Regions from separate parts of the Arthrobacter sp. MYb224 genome, predicted to be linked through region 2. Evidence: predicted binding sites of a transcription regulator. Region 2 holds the regulator's gene; the other holds the start of a gene.

Region 1 (4,495 bases), on a different contig from region 2:
CCACAAAGCCGGCCACGGATTGTTCGCGGTCGCCGTCGGCCTCTAGATCGAGATGCACTCGATTCTTATCAGCGGAGACCGACCCAACCTTCTGGAATCCAAGCCTGGCGCTGAAGCCCGGGGCGGTAAGCATGGTGAACCCCGGGTACTGCCCGGCGTATTCGGCTCCGAGACGTTCCCGCCACCACTCGGCGGCAGCCACTTCGTCTAGGGCATCGAGGGTGATCATGGCGATGTTTGGCATGAGCTCAACCTACCGCGAGCCGGCAGTGGTTTCTAGACTTAAACGAAAAGCAGACCCAACAGATCGCGATGATCTGTTGGGTCTGGCTTTCATGGGGTCTTAGCTGCCGAAGTAGTCCATAACCGGTGCAGCCGGTTCCGCGGCTACGGCCGGAACCTGCTTGGCAACCGAGAGCTGGCCTCCGGCGAAGTCCACCTCGATGGTGTCTCCGGCGGCGACTTCGTCGCCGATCAATAGATCGGCAATGGCGTCTTGCACCTTGCGCTGCACCAGGCGGCGCAACGGGCGGGCACCAAACTCCGGGTCATAGCCCTCGGCTGCCAACCAGGTGATCGCGGCGTCGGTGACGTGGAGCTTGAGTTCCTGCCCCGCCAGGTGCTTGCGAGTCTCATCGAGTACCAGCTTGACGATCTGGGCGATCTCGGATTCGCTGAGCTTGCCGAAGAGCAGTACCTCGTCGAGCCGGTTCAGGAACTCGGGACGCATGAACTCGCGTACCTTGCCCATTACCTTGGCTCGAATTTCGGCCTTCTCGCTGCCGGCATTGATCGAGGTGAAGCCGAAGTTGCCGGCCTTGCTGGCGAGGTGTTCGCCGCCGAGGTTACTGGTCATCAGGATCAGTGTGTTGGAGAAGTCCACGGTGCGTCCGGCGGTATCCGTCAGCCGACCGTCATCCAGTACCTGCAACAGCACGTTGAACACGTCCGGGTGGGCCTTCTCGATCTCGTCGAGCAGGATCACCGAATACGGGTTGCGGCGGACCTTTTCGGTGAGCTGCCCGGGTTCGTCGTGGCCGACGTATCCCGGAGGGGCTCCGATGAGCCGCGAAACCGTGTGCTTCTCTCCGTACTCGCTCATGTCGATGCGCACCAGCGACTCGGAGGAGCCAAAGAGGTTGTTGGCCAGGGCCTTGGCCAGCTCGGTCTTGCCCACACCGGTGGGACCGAGGAACAGGAAGGAACCGATCGGACGCTGTGCCGGGGCCAACCCGGTACGGCTACGGCGTACCGCGCGGGATACCGCGGCCACCGCGTCATGCTGGCCGATGACCGAAGCGTGCAGCTGCTCCTCAAGGGAGGCCAAGCGGGTCTTGTCGTCCCCGTTGATCCGCGAGGTCGGGATGCCGGTAGACCGGGAGATCACCTCGGAAATCTGGGCCTCATCGACGATGCGGGTAACCCCGGAGTCTCCCGCCTGCTCGGCAGCGGCGATGCGTTCGGTAAGTGTTGCGATGTGGTCGCGCCACGCACCGGCATCTTCGAAGCGTTCCTCGCCGACGGCTCGGGCCTTATCGCGATCTGCTTCCACCAGTTCGTTGCGCAGCGCCTGCACGTCTTCGGTACCGCCTGCGGCGATTGACCTGCGGGCACCGGCGATATCGAGCAGGTCGATGGCCTTGTCCGGCAGGCGCCGGTCGGTCAAATAGCGTGCGGACAGCGAGACCGCGGCCTTCAATGCTTCCGGGGTGTACTGCACCTGGTGGTGGTCTTCGTAGGATTCGCGCAACCCGTCGAGGATTGCCAGCGCAACTTCCTGAGAGGGTTCTCCCACTGTGACCTTGCCGAATCGGCGGGCCAGGGCGGAGTCCTTCTCTACCTTGCGGAATTCATCCAGGGTGGTGGCGCCGATCAGGTGCAGCTCGCCGCGGGCCAGGCGTGGCTTGAGGATATTCGCGGCGTCCATATTTCCGGACTCGCCGGAACCTGCACCGACCAAGAGGTGCATTTCATCGATGAATATCAGTGTTTGGCCCTCGGCGTCGGCTACCTCTTCGAGCAGGCCGGTCAGCCGCTGTTCGAAGTCACCGCGGTACCGGGTGCCGGAGAGCATGCCGGGCAGGTCGATGGAGATCAGCTGGACGCCACGGATCTGCTCCGGGACTTCATCGGCAACGATGGCACGGGCGAGCCCCTCGGCGATGGCGGTTTTGCCGACGCCTGCCTCGCCGATGAGCACCGGGTTGTTCTTGGTTCGACGGGCCAGGATCTCAATGGTCTGGGCCAATTCGTCCTCGCGGCCGATGACCGGGTCGATCTGGCCGTCGGAGGCCAGCGCCGTCAGGTCGGTACCGTAGCGTTCCAGCATAGAGACGTCTTGCTCTTCGCCGGACTCTGCCTCTCCCGTCTGGGCGCGCTGGGCCTGCTCCATGGCTGCCTGTTGCAGGGACTGGCCGGTGATACCGTGCTGCGCGAGTAGCACGCCCACAGGAGATTCGGGGGAGAAGACAAAGGCGAGGAACAGGTGTTCCGGGTCGATGTAAGTCGAACCGTAATTTCGAGCGACCTGATAGGCATCGAAAAGGCTGCGCTGGGCGGCGGAGGAGAGGCGCGAGGGCTTCTCGGTGGCTTCTTCCCGACGTGGCAAGCGTTCGATGGCGTCTTTGGCCAGGGCTTCCAGATCAACGCCCATGGCGCTCAAGTGCTGGCCAGCGGGTTCGGTGCGAAGCAGCGCGACCAGCAGGTGCAGTGCGTCGATTTCTGCATGACCGTTTTCATGTGCGAAGGCAGCCGCGATGGACACTGCTTCGTGGGTGCGCTGCGAGAGCAGGCGGGTAATGTCGATGGGTCGCGCGGCTTGGGTGCGCGAGGAAAGGAACCGGGAGAGGAATTCCTCGAACGAGCCATCTGACGAGGAGCCGAAAAATGCTGGCAAGTGAGCCTCCTAATAGAAACTTGAGTGGTCTATGCTCATGTTCAACGTAATACGAGCGAATCTATTCCCGCAATGTCGGTCAAGGCAACAATAAGAGGCCGAGTTCACAACTCTAGGCTTGGCGGGAGATCTCAACGAGTCCTAGCCTGGCTGCGGCCACAAGTGCCTGCACACGGTCGCGTACTTCGAGCTTCATGAAGATTTTCGCCATATGGGTTTTCACCGTCGCCTCGGAGATCACGAGCTGTCGGCTAATTTCCGTATTATTGAATCCCTTTGCCAAAAGATCCAATATCTGCATTTCGCGATTAGTTAGTCCGAGATCTTCGATAAGTCCTGCAATGTCGTGCGATTTACTATAGACGTTTTTTACAGCGGAGATTAGATCAGAAGAAACCGACGGGGAGATAGCCGCCGAACCTTGGTGAACGGCATGGACTGCCGCGATGATTTCGGCCGGTTCAGTGTCCTTCACGAGGTAGCCGCTGGCTCCGGCCATGAGGACCGGAACTAGATAGTCATCAGACGAAAAGGCCGTAATTGCAAGGACTGCTGGGCTGTTTTGGGCGGCCTTGATAATTTTGGTCGCTTCAATCCCGTCCATAATTGGCATTTGCAAATCCATAAGAACAACGTCTACATCATTTGTTTCACAATAATTAACCGCACCTTCACCATTTTCTTGAGTATTAACGGTCACAATTCGACGATCAGTTGCTAGGATCGTGCTAAGCGCATGCCGAATCAGCGGCTCGTCATCGACGATGAGCACCTTAATCTGTTCCATTGGAGTCCTTTGAACGGTGGTTGGCACAAGAACCAACCTGGCATGAATCGAAGTATATAAGTTCAAGAGTTTGGGGTTTGAAATGAAAGCTTTAAAGATCTTGGCGGTGGCCGCGCTGGCGGCAACTCCGTTGGCGTTTGCCGCGCCTGCTATGGCGGCACCAGTGGCAGAGCCTACCTATTCTTCATCGGGCGTTGCGAATCCTGCCGGTTGGGGCACTGACTTCTCTAAATGGGTGTGCGAGAATTACGGCTACGCTTGCGGTTAGCGGCATATTTGACTTTACCCGCAACCAGGTAAAGTATTCCGCATATGAGACTGCGAATAAAAACCGCCCTGACTAAGCTTTTTGCTGGTCGGGGCGTTGTCGTCTGGACGGGTATTCTCGCCTTTGTCGCCATTACAGCGACTGAGGGATACACCTTGCTTCAGGACGGGATTGATAATTCGTCCTCGAGCGTTATTCGCGGGGTGGCCGTTGGGTTGCTGCTGTCCGCCTCGTTGGCGATCGGAATGCGATGGGTTGCCACCTCGCTCGGCATGTATCTAGCCACGCTCTTTTTCTTCTTCTGGGATGGCGGCCTCTTGCTATGGCTGGTCTTCTCGCTCGTTATCTTCAGTGTTCTCGCGGCGACGGTTGCATCTTCACTGGTGCGTAACTGGTATCTGGTGATGCTATTCGTGTGGATGGGGCAATACGGAGTTAGGGCAGGCAAGGACGCCATCTTGCTGGTGATTTTCGTTCCGCTTGCCCTGTTGGCCTATATCCTGGCCCGCAGCATTTTCAACTTGCGCGAACGAAATCTAAATGC
Region 2 (4,495 bases):
GCAAGATGGGGTGTTGCGCAATCACATGTATGACGCTCGCACCGGCACCTTGCGAGATACCGTGGTTTTCTCGATTTTGCCGCACGAATGGCCCAGCGTGAAGCAGGGGCTCTTGGCGCGTTTAGCCAAGCACGACCGCATCTAGGCTCCCGCAGTCCTTAGCTGAGCAGGGATTTCGCCGCGTCTTCGCGCAGTTGCACCTTGCGAATCTTGCCGGTGACCGTAATCGGGAACTCATCGAGGATCATCACATAGGCCGGGATCTTGTAGTGCGCCAATTGCCCTTCGGCGAAGTTCTTGATGTCTTGGACCCCAAGGGGCGTTTTGCCAGCCTTCATCTTGATGCAGGCACAGATCTCTTCTCCATATTTTTCATTTGGCACGCCCACCACGGAGACATCTTCTATATCGGGATGCCCGAATAGGAACTCCTCGATCTCCCGCGGGTAGATGTTCTCTCCCCCGCGGATCACCATGTCCTTGATTCGCCCGACGATGGTGCAGTAGCCGTCCTCGCGCATCACCGCGAGGTCTCCGCTATGCAGCCAGTTCTCCGAGTCGATGGCTTCTTCGGTTTTCGCCGCGTCGTTCCAGTAGCCGAGCATTACCGAGTAGCCTCGGGTGCAGTACTCGCCGGGTTGCCCGCGCTCCACCGTCTCGCCGGTTGCCGGGTCCACGATCTTGACCTCAAGGTGCGGATGCACCCTGCCGATGGTTTCCGTGCGAGCCGCCAAATCGTCATCGGCACGCGTCTGGCAGGAGACCGGACTGGTTTCGGTCATCCCATAGGCGATGGAAATCTCGGTCATGTTCATCTCCTCGAGGCAGCGGCGCATCACCTCGACAGGACATACCGAACCTGCCATGATTCCGGTACGCAAGGTGCTCAGGTCATGGGTGCCGAAGCTGGGATGATTCTGCATGGCGATAAACATGGTGGGCACCCCATAAATCCCCGTGCATTTTTCCTCGGCGATGACTCGCAAGGTGGTTTCGGCATCGAAGCTCGGGGCGGGAATCACCATAGTGGTACCGTGCGCGGTGCATCCGAGATTACCCATCACCATGCCAAAGCAGTGATAAAACGGCACCGGGATGCAGAGCCGATCTTCCGGTCCAAGCCGAATGGTCTGGGTGACGAAGAACCCGTTGTTCAAGATATTTCGATGGCTGAGCGTTGCGCCCTTCGGATATCCGGTGGTCCCCGAGGTGTATTGAATATTAATCGCTTGATCCGGGGCCGTCTGCGCCAGGCGTTGCGCGACCTGCCCCGCTTCCACACCCTGTCCGCCGTGGATTAGTTCGGTCCAGTCCTCGGTGTCGAGGTAAACCACCCGCTCAAGGGTTGGGGTGTCCACCGCGCAGCGTTCGACCATGTCTCGATAGTTGCTTGTCTTGAAGCTGGACATGGTGATCAGCATTCGCAGGCCACTGTGATTGACCGCGTAGGAGTATTCGTGGCTGCGATATGTCGGATTGACGTTCACCAGGATCACGCCGATTTTTGCGGTGGCATATTGCGTGAGCGTCCACTCGGCGCAGTTCGGCGCCCAAATGCCCAGCCGGTCGCCTTGCTGAAGGCCCGCCGCGAGCAGACCGCGTGCGAGGTCGTTGACCGCCTGGTCTAGCTCATTCCATGACCATCTTCTTCCGCTGGCGACCTCCACGAGCGCTTCACGTTCACCGTACTTGGCGACGGTACGCTCTAAATTTGCGCCGATGGTTTCGTCGAGAAGCTGTGCACCTGTTTCGCCCTGGGCATATGATTTCATGCGCGCACCGGCAAACCGGGGGTCGCGGAAACCGAAGGTGCCGGCTGAAAGTGCGCCGTTGCTGAAAGATGTTCCTGCACGAAGCTCTCCGTTCTCAAAACAGTCCTGCTGCACTATTTTCTGGTCCGGAACGGTGCTCCGGTGTGCAACTGCGCGATTCACGAAAGGTGAGGTGGATCACGTTATTCTGAGACTAATCCGGATGCTGGCAAATGGCCAGTTGAAATCGGTGAGAGGCGCCGTCGAGGGTGCGAGAGGTACGCGGAGCGCGGGACTAGCGGCCGATGGCGCGGCGGGTGGTAAATAGGGTGACGCTTGGCTCGCGGCGTGCCGGGCGCATGCCACGGGCCATGGACACCACATCTCCGGCGGCCGTACCCGCGGCGAAGACCCGGGTTTGGCCTTGCTGGACCGCGTGCAGCTCATCGCGCAGTTCGGCCACTTGGCCCTGGAGGTGGGCTACCTGGTTTTGCAGCTCGATGATGCGTTTAATGCCTTCGAGCGAAACGCCTTCCTTGCTCAGCAGCTGCACCTGGCGCAGCAGCGAAACATCACGTTGAGAGTAGCGACGCTGCTTGCCGGCTTGGCGGCTTGGAGAGACCAATCCGATGCGGTCATATTGCCGCAGCGTCTGCGGATGCATGTCGGCTAGTTGCGCGGCGACTGAAATGACGAATACAGGTCGCAAGAACTCGTGGGCCATGAAATTCAGTCTCCTTACTTCCGCTGCTGGGGATACATCCATTGTCCACCGCGGCGTGCCCCTTTCGGGGCACGCCGCCGCGTTGCACTACATCGCTCCTGGATTAATCCTAGAGCCTGGCCTTGGCTTCAAGTCCCGCGCGAGGATCTTCCCCCGCGGTGGCGGCAGCGAAGTCTTCGATGGCCGCCTTCGCCTTGTCGTTCAGGTTCTGTGGAATCACCACATCCAAGACGATCAGCATGTCACCGGTGGACTTCGAGGTCTTCACCCCACGCCCCTTCAGGCGCAAGGTACGACCCGAGTTCGAACCGGCGGGCACCTTCACGGCTACTTGTTCCCCGTCGAGAGTCGGCACGTGGATCTTGGCTCCGAGGACTGCCTCATCAAAGGTAACCGGCAGGTGCACACGAATGTTGTTCTCTTCGCGTTTGAAGAACGGGTGCTCGGTGACTTTGACCTTGACCAGCAGGTCGCCGTTGCCGGCTCCGCCAGGTTGGCCTCGTCCACGCACACGCACCGACTGGCCATCCTTGATTCCTGCCGGAACACGCACGTCAATGACTTCACCGCTCTGCTCACGCAATCCGATGGTGGTGCCCTTGATGGAACCAGCGAAGGAGATGGTGGTGCTGGCCGTCCGGTCAGCTCCCTTGCGCGGCGGGGCGCTTTGGCCGAATCCGCCGCCGAATCCAGCCCCGCCGCCGAAGAGATCGGAGAAGTCGGGCTGTCCGCCGCGGCCGCGCGGGCCTCCCCCACCGCCGAAGAGGTTGGAGAAGACGTCGTCGAATCCCGCCTGGCCGCCCGGGGCGCCGCCAGCTCCGCCGGCGCTGAACCGGGCGCCTCCACCCATGGCGCGGATGGCGTCGTATTGTTCGCGCTCTTCCTTATCGGAAAGCACCGAGTTGGCCTCGGAGATGTCCTTGAATTTCCGCTCGGCGTCCGCATCGCCCTGGTTGGTATCCGGGTGGTACTTACGCGCTTGCTTGCGGTACGCCTTCTTGATGTCCGCCTCGTTGGCGTCCTTGGAGACGCCCAGAATGGCGTAGAAGTCTTTGTCGATCCAGTCCTGACTTGCCATCAGGGCCCCCTTTCTTTCGACTAGCGATTCGAAACTGCCCACTGACGAATTCTCGGCAGTGGGCAGTTTCGCTATCTAGATGTGCGGCTATTCGCCGGTGGCGACCAGCACCTGCGCGGCGCGCAGAGTGTAGGTGCCCTTGCGGTAACCGGCTCGCAATACCTGTCCCACATGGTCCGCCGGAATTTCGGGGACCGGCTGGCGCAGCAAAGCTTCGTGGACGTTAGGGTCGAATTCGACCCCAGCCTCGTCGATTCGCTCCAGGCCGTGCGATGCCAAAACCGTGTCCAGCTTGTTGGCGATGGCCGCAAACGGTCCATCGGCCAGGTCGCCGTGAGCACGAGCGGCATCGATGTCATCGAGTACCGGCAGCAAGGTGGAGAGCACCGACTGGACGGCGCTGTCGCGCACTGCCACCCGGTCGCGCTCGACGCGCTTGCGGTAGTTGACATACTCGGCCTGCAGGCGGAGCAGGTCGTTGCGCAACTCGTTTTCCTTCTCGGTGACCTCAGCCTGCACCTCTTCGACGCCGGCGGCCGCCTCGTTCAGGATCGCCTCGGCCTGACCCAAAGCGTCTGCAGTCTGCTGCTCATTGGCGGCATCCTGCTCGTTCTCCGGCTCCTGGCCGGAGTTGGCGTTCTGGTCCTGTGCCTCGGACATATTCCCGTCTCTCCCTTACTTCTTGACGTTCTCGTCGTCTTCGTCGATTACCTCGGCGTCGACGATGTCTTCATCAGCATTCGAAGCCTGCTCACCCTCGGGAGCTTCGGCGCCTTCGGTCGGGGCATTGGCGTAGATTGCCTCGCCCAGCTTGGTCTGCGAAGCCTGCAGCTTCTCAAACGCGGCCTTGACCTCGTCGTCGTTGTCCTGCTTCTCCAGGGTTTCCTTCAGCGCGTCGACGTCGGCCTGAACCTCGGTCTTGACCTCTTCCGGAAGCTTGTC

What was found. Region 2 encodes HspR, which represses chaperone genes until heat shock. Its sites were predicted from a motif close to AAGTTGAGTCNNNNNGACTCAACTT; they were not measured.
Region 1: the regulator HspR is predicted to act here: its motif matches at 2,914-2,938, upstream of CQ017_RS09285 (ATP-dependent Clp protease ATP-binding subunit).

The regions. Positions count from the first base shown of each region.
Region 1 covers NZ_PCPU01000004.1:160,267-164,761, reverse strand. The annotation lists gene CQ017_RS09290 (VOC family protein) at 1-244, opposite strand, end outside; gene CQ017_RS09285 (ATP-dependent Clp protease ATP-binding subunit) at 344-2,896, opposite strand; gene CQ017_RS09280 (response regulator transcription factor) at 3,009-3,683, opposite strand; gene CQ017_RS09275 (histidine kinase) at 3,996-4,495, shown strand, end outside.
Region 2 covers NZ_PCPU01000003.1:440,227-444,721, forward strand. The annotation lists gene CQ017_RS08090 (GNAT family N-acetyltransferase) at 1-145, shown strand, start outside; gene CQ017_RS08095 (AMP-binding protein) at 159-1,772, opposite strand; gene CQ017_RS08100 (heat shock protein transcriptional repressor HspR) at 2,047-2,475, opposite strand; gene CQ017_RS08105 (DnaJ C-terminal domain-containing protein) at 2,585-3,553, opposite strand; gene CQ017_RS08110 (nucleotide exchange factor GrpE) at 3,641-4,213, opposite strand; gene dnaK (molecular chaperone DnaK) at 4,229-4,495, opposite strand, start outside.